3 regions of the Nocardioides convexus genome follow, and region 1 is predicted to be linked to each of the others. Evidence: riboswitches for the same ligand, from Rfam matches in the RefSeq annotation. Region 1 holds a riboswitch; each other region holds the start of a gene.

Region 1 (4,189 bases):
TGGTCGGCTCGTCCAGCATCAGCACGGCGGGCCGCTGGGCCAGTGCGCGGGCCAGTCTGCACCCGCTGGCGCTCCCCACCCGACAGCGTCTGCCAGTCGCGGCCGGCCAGGTGCTCGACCTCGGCGAGGCGCAGCGCCTCGCCGATCTCGGCGGCGCCCTCGCCGTTCCGCGCGGGCCAGCGGCCGCGGTGCGGGATCCGGCCGAGACTCGACGACCTGCCGCGCGGTGAGCGGCAGCCCGGTGGCGGACTCCTGCTCCAGGAGGGCGATCCGGCGGGCCCGCTCGCGCGCCGGCAGCCGGTGGACGTCGTCGCCGTCGAGGTGGACGGTGCCGGTGTGCGGACGGCGCAGCCCGGCCATCACGTGCAGCAGGGTCGTCTTGCCCGATCCGTTGGGGCCGAGCAGGCCGGTCACCGCGCCGGGCGGGCACGCCAGCGCCACGTCGTCGAGGATCGCTCGCCCGCGCACGCCCCACACCAGTCCCTCCGCGGCGATCACCGGGTCCTCGACTCGCGCCGCAGCAGCCAGGCGAAGACCGGCGCGCCCAGCACCGCCGTGACCACGCCGATCGGGATCTCCTGACCGTCGACCAGCGAGCGGGCGACGGTGTCGGCACCGACCACGAGGATCGCACCGGCCAGCGCGCTGAGCGGCAGCAACCGCCGGTGGAGCGGCCCGCACACCAGCCGTACGACGTGCGGGACCACCAGTCCCACGAAGCCGATGGCGCCGGTGAAGGCGACCAGGCAGGCGGTCAGCAGCGCCGTACCGACCAGGAGGATCCAGCGCACCCGCTCGACCGGTACGCCGAGCGAGGACGCCGAGGCGTCCCCGAACGCGAACGCGTCGAGGTCGGCGGCGAAGCCCAGCACCAGCACGGTCGCGAGCAGCACCACGACGAGCAGGAGCACCGCGCTGTGCCAGCGCACGCCCGCGAGGGAGCCCATCGTCCAGGCCAGCACCCGCCGAGCCGCGTCCCGCTCACCGCTGGTCATGACCACGAAGGACGTGTACGCCGCACACATCTGGGCGACGGCCACGCCGGCCAGCACGGTGCGGGCCGGCGGCAGGTCACCCCCGCGACCGGTGGCGAGCGCGAGCACCAGGACCAGCGCGACGAGCGCTCCGAGGAAGGCGCCGGCGCCGAGCGCCGCACCGCCGGCGAGCCCGGCCACCCCGACGCCCAGCACGATCACGGTGACCGCGCCGACGGTCGCACCGCCGGAGATGCCCAGCAGGTAGGGGTCGGCGAGGTCGTTGCGGGTCAGCGACTGCAGCACCGCGCCGGCGATGGCCAGCCCGGCGCCGGTCGCCGCGGCCCCCAGCACGCGGGGCATCCGCAGACTGCCACACGATCCGGTCGTCCACGACGGTGGCGTCGACGGCGAGGCCGAGGCGGCGCAGCACCACGTCGAGCACGTCGGTCACCGGCACGTGCACCGAGCCGATCCCGACCGCGACGACGATCGCGAGGCCGAGCAGCAGCGCCAGCACCACACCGAGCGGCCGTGCCGCGAGCGTCATCGGGAGCGCTTCGTCAGCGCCTCGCCCAGCGCCACGGCGCCGTCGGCGAGCCGGATCCCGGGCGTGGTGGCGGAGAAGGGCAGCACGACGTACGCCTTCGCCCGCACCGCGCGCAGGTTCCTCAGCACGGGGTCCTTCTCCAGCAGCGTGATCTTGTCCCGCGCGCTCGACCAGGCTCGCGTCCGCGAGCACGATCAGGTCGGGATCGGCCTTCACGACCCGCTCCCAGCCTGACGTCGGCCCAGCCGCCCTTCACGTCGGCGAAGACGTTGGTCGCGCCGACGGCGTCGAGAATCAGGCTGCGGGCCGCCCTCCCCCGCGCCGGCGAAGGCGGCCTTGTCACCGGAGTCGAACCAGAACACGTCCAGCCCCTTGCCCGGCGCCTGTGCGGCCAGCACGTCCAGCGCCTCCTCCTGCGCGTCCACGACCGCCTCCGCCCGCTCCGGCACGCCGAAGACGTCCGCCACGGTCTCGATCTCGTCCCACACCGCGTCGAAGGAGACCTCCGCGGAGGGCTCGTTCTCGCCGCAGCCGAACAGCGAGAGGAAGGAGCCGATGCCGAGCTTCGCCAGGCTCCTGCTGGGATCCGGCAGCCTCGTCGCCGAACGCACTGGAGTACGAGCCGTAGACGAAGTCCGCCCTCGCGGCGAGCAGGGTCTCGTGGTCCGGGTACTCCTTCGAGAGCACCTCCACCCCGTCGTACGCCGCGCGCCACTTCGCCGGCACGCTGTCGTCGAGGTACGCCGTGCCGGCCATCCGGTCCTGCAGGCCGAGCGCGAGCATCACCTCGGTGGCGCCCTGGTTCATCGTCACCGCGCGCTCGGGCGGTGCGGCGACGGTGGAGGTGTAGCCGCAGCCTGCTCGCCTCCACCGGGTACGACGGCCCGGCGACCGCCTTCGTCTCGGGCTCGGGTGCTCCGGCGCAGGCGCTCAGGGAGGCTGAGAGCCAGCGGGAGGGCGAGCAGGGCAGGGAGGAGTCGGGCACGACGCGACGTCACAGGTCACTCTTTTCGTCCGAGGCTCTTGCGCGAAGCCTGGTGGGTGGGGTGACGCGGACCGGAGGTCCACGGCCAGCAGGTCTTCGGACTCGGGATCGACCGGACGGAGCGCCTTCCCAGAGCGGCGAATTGCCCGCTCCAGTGGCGTGTTGCCCCGCCCGTCACCCTCACCGCTGCGCGTCAGTCCCGGACTCTCACCGGGTTCCCTGACCCACGATCCTCGTGAGTGCGACTGGCGTCACGGACGCTAGCAGAAGGCTCCGCAGCCGCCACCCGCCTACCATGACGGGGATGTCCGCGACCCGAACCGCCGCCGCCTCAGGGCGCCGGTTCCGGCCTGCCCGCGGCATCCTCGCCGGTCTCGGTCGCGGCCTTCGGCGCGCTCTGCGCGCACGTCGCCGGCGGCGGCACGATCCTGCTGGTGCCCGGCCTGGTCGTGCTGGGCGTCGCGCTGCCGCTGGGGATCGTGCTCACCCGCATCGGGCGGGTCGACGTGCCGCGGCTCGCGCTGGTCGCCTTCTGCGCCCAGGCGGTGGGCCACCTGACGCTGATGATGGCGCCGAGCGACCTGCACCACCACGGGCACATCCACCAGGCCGCGGGCGGGATGGGCCTGCTCGACGCGGTCGGGCTCACGCCGTCGATGGCGCTGACCCACCTCGGCGTGGTCGCCGCGACGACGGCCGTCGCCGCCGGCCTCGACCAGGCGGTCGTGAAGGCCGTGTGGGCGTTGCTGGGCTGGCTGGTGCTGCGGCTGCTGCGCCTGGTCGCGCTGCCCGTGCGCGGTCGCCAGCGGGTGTCCACCGAGCGCGTCGCGGTCCGTTCGCAGACGGTGCGCTCCGCCGCGGTGCCACGCGGTCCGCCGGCCGGGGCGAGCACCCTCCTCCCCTCCCTGCGCCTCGCGCACTGACGGTCCGGTCCCTGCAGGTTCCGGCGGGTGCGGTGGCGCCCGTTGCTGCGCGCTCCCGCGCGCCCGGAACCCGAATCGAGAAGAACTCGTCATGCGCACGACCACCCTGTCCGCCGTACTCCTGTGCGGCCTGCTGGCCCCGGCCCTCGCGGCCTGCGGCAGCGACGACGCGTCCCCACCGCGGGCCGTCGAGAGCACGACCACCACGCAGAACCAGGCCCAGGCGCTCAGCGTCACCGACCCGTGGGTCAAGGCCGCCGGCAGCGGGATGACCGCCGCCTTCGGCATCCTGTCCAACAGACTCCGGCCAGGACATCGACGTCGTCAGCGCCTCGACGACCGTCAACGCGATGACCGAGCCTGCACGAGACCGTCGAGAACGCCGACGGCTCGATGGCGATGCGGCCCAAGGAGGGCGGCTTCGTCGTACCGGCCGGGGGAAGGTGACCCTCGCACCCGGCGGCGACCACATCATGATGATGGAGCCTGGAGAGACCGGTCGCGGCGGGCACCACCGTCACGATCACCCTCACCCTCGGCGACGGCTCGACCACCGAGGTCGAGGCCACCGTCAAGCCGTTCGACGGGGCCGACGAGAAGTACCAGCCCACGGACGGCAGCAGGCTGATGCCCGGCGGTCCACGTTGGGACCGCCGCAACGTCCTCCGCACCGGTGCCGCCGCGCTCGGCGGTGCCGGGGTGGGCTGGAGTGCCTCCGCCGCCGTGGCGGCGACGGCACCCCGCCCGCCGGCCGGGG
Region 2 (4,189 bases), 3.0 Mb from region 1:
GCCGGGCCTCGCAGTCGTCGTAGAAGTCGGCCAGCGCGCCGACGTACCCACCGGGGTGGTCGGTGGTGCCGGTCGTGACCGGGTAGCGCAGGCTCCTCCTCGACGGCGTCCGCCGGGATCAGGTGCGCCGCGATCCGGCGGGCGTGCGACTCCTTGCGGACCCCGGCGTGGAAGGCGACCACGGCGGCGGCGCCGACCAGGCGCTCGGCCTTGCGGGTGATCGACTCGGGGTCGCCGGGACCGATGCCGACGACGTGGAAGTGCCCGGTCATTCCGCCTCCTGGGCGAGCGCGTTGACAGCCGACGATGCCATGGCCGAGCCGCCGCGACGACCGCGCACGGTGACGAACGGGATGTCGATGCCGTGCTTGTCGGCGAAGGCCGCGAGCGCGTCCTTCGACTCGGCGGCACCGATGAAGCCGACCGGGCAGCCGACGATCGCGGCCGGGCGCGGAGCGCCGTCGAGGATCATCTCGAGCAGGTGGAAGAGCGCGGTCGGAGCGTTGCCGATCGCGACCACCGCCCCCTCCAGGTAGGGCGTCCACAGGGAGACCGCGGCGGCGGTGCGGGTCGTGGACCACTCCTTCGCCAGCGCCGGGACCCGCTCGTCGGTGAGGAAGCAGTGCACCGGGTTGTCCGCGGGCAGCCGCCCGGCGGTGATGCCCATCGCGACCATCCGGGCGTCGCACAGGATCGGCGCGCCCGCGGCCAGCGCGGCCCGGCCGGCCTCGGCGAGGCGGGGGTGGACGACGAGGTCGCGGACCAGGTCGGTCTGCCCGCTGCCGTGGATCATCCGGACGGCGACCTTCTCCGCGTCCGCCGGCACCCCGGACAGGTCGGACTCGCGGCGGATCGTCGCGAAGGAGTCGACGTAGATCGCCGGGCCGTCGGCGATGTAGTCGTACCGACGCGGGGGAGCGGTCAGGTCGGTCATGGGGTCTCCTCGGGGAGCGGCTCGGGGATCAGCACGCCGTGCCACGGGGTCACGACGACGGTCTCGGCTCGCCACGCGGCGAGGTCGGCGGAGGACAGCCCGTCGTCGCCGACAGGGACGTGCTCGCCGCCGGGCACCGCACCGAAAGGCAGCGGCTCGCTGCGCACGTCCGCGCCGGGCCGCGGGTCTCGGAGCGGGGCCAGGGAAGCGGGCAGGCTCGGCCACGTGCCAGGCCGCCGCGGGGCCGGTGCCGCGGGCGACCAGGAAGTCCCGGGCCAGGCCGGCGAGGGCGTCCGCGGCCCCGGCCAGCGTGACCACCTCGCCCCAGCCCTCGCCGACGCGGGAGCCTGCGCGGTCTGCGCGTCGAGCGCCACCAGGCCGAGGTCCTTGTGCCGCTCGGCGAGGTCGCCGCGGCCGTCGTCGAGGGTGAACAGGAAGCGCCCCGGCAGACCCGCCAGCGCCTCGTCGCCGAGCAGGACGGCGTCGAGCGCGGTCACCACGGGGCGCAGGTCGGCGCGCCCGCCGGCGTACCCGGTCTGCGGGGAGGCCAGCACGTTGCGGATCCGGTCGTGCGCCCGCGAGGGCAGCAGGCCGGTCGCCTCCAGGGCGTCGAGCGCCTCGTCGGCGAGCCGGTCACCGGCCAGCGGCATGGCGCGGACCTGGAGGTTCGCGCGGCCGGTGACCCGCACCCGCCCGTCGCCGTAGGTCGCCGCGACCTCCGCCAGCGCGCGCAGCGCGGACAGCGCGACCCGGCCACCGGGCACGCGGATCCGCACCAGGCCGCCGTCGTCGGCGGGCCACGGGTGCACGATGCCCGGGCACCGGTCCGGTCGGCTGCGCGCCATCTGTGGTCCTTCGAGGCCGGGGATCCTCGCGATCTCCCCTCACGACCTCGCGAGCGGTACGTCGCAAGGGCCAGCAGGTCTTCGGACTCGGGATCATCCGGTGCGGAGCGTCTTCCCAGGCCCCGGAGGGTCCAGTGACGTCGTGCTCCGCCCGTCACCCACACCGCTGCGCGTCAGTCCCGGACTCGCACCGGGTTCCCTGACCTCCGGGGAGGTCGACTGGCACCGGCAGACTACCAACGGCCCCGCTAGCCTGGCCGACATGCCCGCGCTCGAGGACGTCGTCACCCTGCTCCACGGCTGGTACCCGCCCGCGACCGCCGACTCCTGGGACGCCGTCGGCCTCGTCGCCGGCGACCCGGCGCAGTCGGTCAAGCGGGTGCTCTTCGCCGTCGACCCGACGCCCGCGGTCGCCGAGGAGGCCGCGGACTGGAAGGCCGACCTGCTCGTCGTCCACCACCCGCTCTTCCTCAAGCCGGTGCACGGCGTGGCCGCGACCACGCCCAAGGGGCGCACGCTGCACACCCTGACCAAGGCCGGTACGGCGCTGCTGACCGCCCACACGAACGCCGACCAGGCCGCCGGCGGGGTCTCCGAGGCCCTCGCCCTGGCGCTGGGCCTGACCGACCTGGAGCCGATCGTCCCCGCGCCGGGCGGCCCGCGCGACAAGGTCACCGTCTTCGTCCCCGCCGACGCCGCTGCGCCGGTGCGGGCCGCCATGGCCGAGGCCGGCGCCGGCCGGATCGGCGACTACGACTTCGCCTCCTTCACCAGCGCCCCCGGCGAGGGCCGCTTCCGGCCGCTGAAGGGCGCGGACCCGCTGATCGGCACCGTCGGCGAGCTGGAGACCGTCGAGGAGGTGCGGATCGAGGTGGTCCTCGACCGTGCGGTGCGGGCCGACGTCGTCCGCGCCCTGCTCGCCGCGCACCCCTACGAGGAGCCGGCCTACGACGTGGTCGAGGTCGCCGACCCCGGGCTCGCCGCGACCGGCACCGGCCGGATCGGCAGCCTCCCGCAGGTGAGCCTCGCCGAGCTCGCGGGCAACATCTCGGCCGCGCTGCCGACCACCGCGGCCGGCGTACGGGTGGCGGGCGACCCGGACCGTCCGGTACGACGCGTGGCGGTCTGCGGCGGCGCCGGCGACTTCCTGCTCGACCGGGTCGCGGCGCTCGACGTGGACGCCTACGTCACCAGCGACCTGCGGCACCACCCGGCCGCGGAGTTCGTCGAGAAGGACGGTCCGGCGCTGGTCGACGTGGCGCACTGGGCGGCGGAGTGGACCTGGCTGCCGGTGGTCGCACGCCGCCTCACCGAGGCCCTCGGCGACGCCGTCGACACCCGGGTGAGCGAGATCGTCACCGATCCTTGGACAATGCACCTGTGAACGCCGATCCCGCCGCGCAGGCTCCGCCTGCTCGACCTCCAGGCCCTCGACTCCCAGGTCGACCAGGCTCCGGCACGTGCGGGCCAACCCGCCGCAGGCCGCGCAGATCAAGGAGCCTGCTCGGTCGCCGCGGCGACATCGACGGGCGGCTGCGCGACCAGCGCATCGTCGTGGACGACCTCACCGCGGCCCAGGCCAAGGCGGATGCCGACGTGGAGCAGGTCAAGGCGCGCCGGACCCGCGACCGGGACCGGATGGACTCCGGCGCCATCGGCGATCCCAAGGCGCTGGAGCGGATGCAGCACGAGTCTCGCCTCGCTGGAGCGACGGATCTCCACGCTGGAGGACGAGGAGCCTGGAGGTGATGGAGCAGGCTCGAGGAGGCACAGGCCGCGCTTGCCGAGTCGACCGGCGCCGTCGAGGAGATCGACGCCCAGGCTCGGTGAGTGACGTCCGCGCGTGACGAGAAGGCCGGTGAGACTCGACGCCGAGATCCTCGCCGTGAGCACCCGGCGCGACCCGATCGTCGCCGACATCCCCGCCGACCTGCTCGCGCTCTACGACAAGCCGCGCGCCAGCAAGGGCGGCGTGGCCGTGGGTGCGCTGCGTGCCCGGCAGTGCAGCGGCTGCCAGGCTCGCGCTGGACGCCAGCGAGACTCGCCGAGATCCGGGCGCTGTCCCCGGAGACGGTGGTCCGGCACGAGGAGTGCCAGCGGATCCTGGTCCGCACCGCCGAGAGCGGGCTGTGATCCCCACTCCTGACCGGGTCGTCGTCGAGGCCGACGGCGGCTCGCGCGGCAACCCCGGCCCCGCGTCGTACGGCGCGGTGCTGAGGGACGCCGCCACCGGCGCCGTGCTCGCCGAGGACGCCCGGACGATCGGGGTGGCGACCAACAACGTGGCGGAGTACTCCGGGCTCGTCGCCGGTCTCGCGCTCGCCGTCGAGCACGCCCCCGGTGCCGCGGTCGAGGTGCGGATGGACTCCCAGACTCGTCGTGGAGCAGATGTCCGGCAACTGGAAGATCA
Region 3 (4,189 bases), 290 kb from region 1:
CTGTCGCCGGAGACCGCACCGACGGCGGAGGTGCGGAAGGTGCTGAGCACGTGCGCGGCGACGTACCGGGCCGCCTGGCCAAGGATCAGCGGGTTCCCCGCCGCGACCGGATCGCCCAGGACCGCGAGGTCGAAGTGCTCGATCGCGGCGCGCAGCCGGGCGGCGGCGGCCGCGCCGGTGGGCCGGTGGTCGAGCAGGGTGACCGGTGCCTCACCGCTGCCGGCGGCGACGGCGCTGAGGACGTCGGGGTCGATCATCGTCACGGTGTAGCGGGCCCGGTTGATCGTGCCGCCGTAGCCGCGGTCGGGAGGCGAGAGCACGAACAGGTCCCCCGGCCCGAAGGACTCCCGCCCGGCTCCCTCGGGGCCGTGACCCTCGATCGTGCCGGTGGCGATGTCGCACAGGCCGATCCGGCCGAGCGGCGCGACGTCGTAGGTCATCTCGAAGGCGAAGTCCAGCCGATCGACGCTGATCAGGTCCGACGCGACGCGGGACATCCGTGACGGGGCGTCGGCCGTGGTGCTGCCGATGCGCATGGGCGCGTACTGCTCGCTGAGGAACTCCTCGGTCTCCTCGAGGCTCTCGCTCTGGAACTGCAACATCCGTGGTCACCTCCGACCCGTCGACTCACCAGCGTAGTCACCGGCAACGACAAAGGCCCCCGCACGCGATGGTGCGGGGGCCTTGCTGCGAGTGCTGTTTCGCTCGCGCGCCTGTAGGGATTCGAACCCCAAACCTTCTGATCCGTAGGGATCAGATGGGGCGTCCGGTGCCGACCCGGCACGCCCACGGCCGACATCTCGATCTCACCAAAGTAGCAGGTCAGAGGGCGGCTCACCTTGACCGTCGCCTTCAGTCGACGCCAGTCGCCTCGAGGCGTACCACGCCCGTGGGACCGCCATTTTGAGCCGAGTTTGAGCCGCCGCGTCGTTCGATGTGGAGCGGAAGGTCGGCGAGCATCGACGGGCCGTCGGCGGAAGTTTCGCCCTGCGCCGCCGTGCACGGCGCCTCACCCTCTCTTGCTGAGCATGGATAAACAACCTGTCTTCGGGTCGGCTCAGCCCGCAAGTGTCCCCAAAGGTTCATGGACGGTCCGATCCGGCCGACGCCGGGGGCAAACGCCCTGCCCGCGCGGCGTAGGCGCGATAGGTGTTTTGGCCAGAGACCGGTCGAAAGAGAGCAGAGGCGGTCCGGATCAAGCCTGATGCGGACCGCCTCGCTGCGGGTCTAGCGAGTGGAGCCTGGGCTGCCGTCGCCCGCGGTGGATAAGCACGCTGAACACCAAGCCAAGTGACGCCCACATGGTGGCCAGCTGCCCCAGAGAGGCAAGGCGGAAGTTCCAGATCAGAGTGGTGGGCATGTCGGTCGGTATGCCATCAGGTGAGTCCGGCACGAGCAGCAAGATCGCCGACGTACCGACAGCGAACGCCGCCACCGTGACGATGGAGCGCACTGGTATTGACAGCCGATCTCGAAGCGATGCGTCGAGGTTGAACAGCGCGAGCACCAGTGCGAGCGTCAACAGGATGGTCAGGGTGAAGATCAGCGTCCGGTGGCTGATCGTCGCCGGGTCCCCGACCGCCGGCGGGTTGCCCGGGATCTTGATCTGCGGCGCCAGAGCGAAGACGACGAACCCTAGGGCCGCAAGGGCCATGACGCGGCCGTGCTCTGTCAGCGCGGGAAGGCGGTGCCGGGTGCGCGCGAACACCACCGAGAAGACGACCCCGAAAATCGCTCCTATGACGAGGGTGGTGGCCATCCCGCCGACCACCTGCATCGTGCGGCCAACGAGCGGCTCCGCCATCTCATGGCCGGCCCCGGCGTGCACTCGGCGATCCTCGACCATGAGTGCCTGTCGAAGGAGCGGCTCGGTGACGGAGTACATCACGACAGCAGCCGCAGCGCCGCCGACGGCGCCTGCGGCCGCGCCGCTGCTCACATATCGGCGCAGACTTTGCATTGGGAACAGAGGACAGCGGAACAGCGATGCTCATGACGACACTCCTCAGTGGCACGGGAAGCCGAGAGTGTGACGAGCGTCGTGGGTGAACTCGTGGAGGTACTGGCCGGCAGTCGCGCCGAGGAGCGCGCCATTCTCCTGGCTCATCACGAAAAGCGCGATGAGAGCGAAGGCCGACAGGACCCACACCCAGGCGGGTACGCGGAGAGGAGTAGGGATCTGGACGTGAGATGTGGCCATGGTGGCGCCTTTCGTTCCATGCCTCGTGGTTGTTGGTCGCCGCGGCCGGTCTCCTGACTCCCGGATCACCATTACGCGCCAGCCTTCCCAACCCGAAGGTCAGTGGCCGTCGAGGCGCGCAACTCCTCAGTCACAGTGGCGAGGACCGTGCCGGATTTTCACCGGCTTCCCGTACATCGCAGCGTGCCCAGTGTTCCACAACTACTACGCAAGATAGTTTGCAGTTCATCAGGCGGCCGACCGTGGGTACGACGTCACCGGAGGGGCTCGTGGGGCGTCTTTGGCGCGGCCCACGTCCGAAGGTCCTGTAGTGGATCGGCTCCCTGGTCCAACCGGGGAAGGGCCGCCGCCGCAGGCCGACCGGCGGCGGCCTTCCCCAGCGGTTAGCCGATGGCGTTGAGGACCTTCTGGCAGGCTGCCTCGCACCTACGACAAACGTCTGCGCAGATGCGACAGTGCTCGTGCATAGTGGCGTGTCGACCGCACTCGTCCCCGCAGGACGTGCACGCCTGGGCACAGGCTTGGAGCACGGCGCGGGTGATGGCTGCGTCGTAGCCCGTATGGCGGGACAACACGCGAGCAGTTGCTTCGCAGGTGTCGGCGCAGTCGAGATTGCTCCTGACGCACTTGACCAGGTCCGCGATGGTGCCCTCACTGAGGCAAGCGTCGGCGCACGCGGTACAGGCTCTGCGCGCACTCCACGCAGGCCGCCACGCACGCGGCGACGTCTTCGCGGTCGGTATAGATCCGTGCCGGGTAGGCGTTCATCATCTCGGTGATGGTGCTTGTCATCGTGCTTTCTCCTCAGGTCTGGTTCCGTTCCGGGTGACGCGACAGGCTGAGCCGCTGATTCTCAGCGGCATAGGCGTGGCCGAGTCGTGCGATGTCGGCGGTCCCGCGAAGTGCGGGCCCCGCTCGGTCCCTCACATGCGGATCACTGGGGAGGCTGATGGGTGGGGTTCTTGGCGGCGGGCGCCATCGGCGAGGCAGTCTCCGTGGCGCCGCAGCCGGATTTCCGGATGCGCCACGAGAGAGGCGCCTTGCTTCTGACCTCGTTGCGTCTGACGGCTGAACAGTCGGCACACACCAGCACCGCCAGGCAGGCACACCACAGAGGGACCAGATGCTTCTCGGCAGGACGGCCACCAGCCTCCGCGCGGAGGCCATGTTCACCGCCCTGCTCGACGCTCGCAGTCAGAGACGATGCTCGGTGAACAAGATCCTCGGAGATCGGGCGGTCGTCGATACTCGCAGCAGCCTGGAGGACCTGCGTGACGATCAGCCACGCGAACATCGTGGCGCAGATCACCGCGAGCAGACCTCGTATACGGCCAACTCGCGCGTGCGAACGATCAGTCGCCGCCTGCACGCCTATCGACGTACCCGGAGACAAGAACTCTATGTGGGTTCGCCGCGTTCCCTCGCAGCGCCGGCACGTCGGTGCGGCCACCCACCTCGGGTGGCCCCAGCAGGGCCTCGCCGCAGGCGAGACCGATCAACGAGCCTGAGGCAAGTCGCGTCACGACAACTCGGCCGCGCTGTCCATTGGTCGAGTCTGCGATCTTGCACGCGACCGCGGTGCGCCGGCGCGCCCAGAGGGCGTAAACGAGTAACCCAAGAGATCCGACTGCGAGCATCGGTTGGATCGGAGCGAACACATTGAGAGCCCCGCTCACGCCGATGGCCATGACAACGAGCTTTGTTGCAGATGGGGCATCCGACCGCGAACAGCGACAGCGCGCTACCTGCGAAGGTCTTTCCGCCCTGGGTTACGGGCACCGGCGTAGCGGGGTCGCGCACGTACGTCGCGACGAGCATTCCGGTGAGGATCGAAGTGAGCGCCCAGACCGGGTAGTTCCACCACAGCACCGGGGTCATCCGGTGATACCAAGGCGTTGCGATCACGCCTGTCGGAATTCCGATCGCCAGCGCTGTAAACACGGCGGCGACCCCGGCGGCAACGATCCGGCGGGTGAGGAGCATGCAACC

Evidence for each region. Region 1 has a riboswitch for cobalamin ahead of G5V59_RS23030 (hypothetical protein). Riboswitches for the same ligand answer to the same signal wherever they lie in the genome.
Region 2: it holds a riboswitch for cobalamin, as region 1 does, so the genes downstream of both, G5V59_RS00755 (nitrite reductase) here and G5V59_RS23030 (hypothetical protein) in region 1, are expected to answer to the same signal.
Region 3: it holds a riboswitch for cobalamin, as region 1 does, so the genes downstream of both, G5V59_RS25210 (CbtA family protein) here and G5V59_RS23030 (hypothetical protein) in region 1, are expected to answer to the same signal.

Annotation. Positions count from the first base shown of each region.
Region 1 covers NZ_JAAMYA010000001.1:3,072,960-3,077,148, reverse strand. The annotation lists partial or broken gene G5V59_RS23045 (ABC transporter ATP-binding protein) at 1-498, opposite strand, end outside; partial or broken gene G5V59_RS23040 (iron chelate uptake ABC transporter family permease subunit) at 495-1,524, opposite strand; gene G5V59_RS23035 (hypothetical protein) at 1,737-1,886, opposite strand; gene G5V59_RS23030 (hypothetical protein) at 1,864-2,337, opposite strand; cobalamin riboswitch at 2,579-2,774, opposite strand; gene G5V59_RS23025 (hypothetical protein) at 2,944-3,432, shown strand; gene G5V59_RS23020 (hypothetical protein) at 3,460-3,786, shown strand; gene G5V59_RS23015 (hypothetical protein) at 3,783-4,189, shown strand, end outside.
Region 2 covers NZ_JAAMYA010000001.1:99,459-103,647, forward strand. The annotation lists gene cobJ (precorrin-3B C(17)-methyltransferase) at 1-91, opposite strand, end outside; partial or broken gene G5V59_RS00745 (SAM-dependent methyltransferase) at 135-272, opposite strand; gene G5V59_RS00750 (precorrin-8X methylmutase) at 269-934, opposite strand; gene G5V59_RS00755 (nitrite reductase) at 931-1,779, opposite strand; cobalamin riboswitch at 1,834-2,018, opposite strand; gene G5V59_RS00760 (Nif3-like dinuclear metal center hexameric protein) at 2,042-3,163, shown strand; gene G5V59_RS00765 (hypothetical protein) at 3,160-3,528, shown strand; gene G5V59_RS00770 (hypothetical protein) at 3,610-3,912, shown strand; gene G5V59_RS00775 (reverse transcriptase-like protein) at 3,909-4,189, shown strand, end outside.
Region 3 covers NZ_JAAMYA010000001.1:3,364,267-3,368,455, reverse strand. The annotation lists gene G5V59_RS25215 (helix-turn-helix domain-containing protein) at 1-602, opposite strand, end outside; gene G5V59_RS25210 (CbtA family protein) at 1,196-1,939, opposite strand; cobalamin riboswitch at 2,226-2,415, opposite strand; gene G5V59_RS25205 (four-helix bundle copper-binding protein) at 2,584-2,730, opposite strand; gene G5V59_RS25200 (hypothetical protein) at 2,852-2,992, opposite strand; gene G5V59_RS25195 (hypothetical protein) at 3,135-3,569, opposite strand.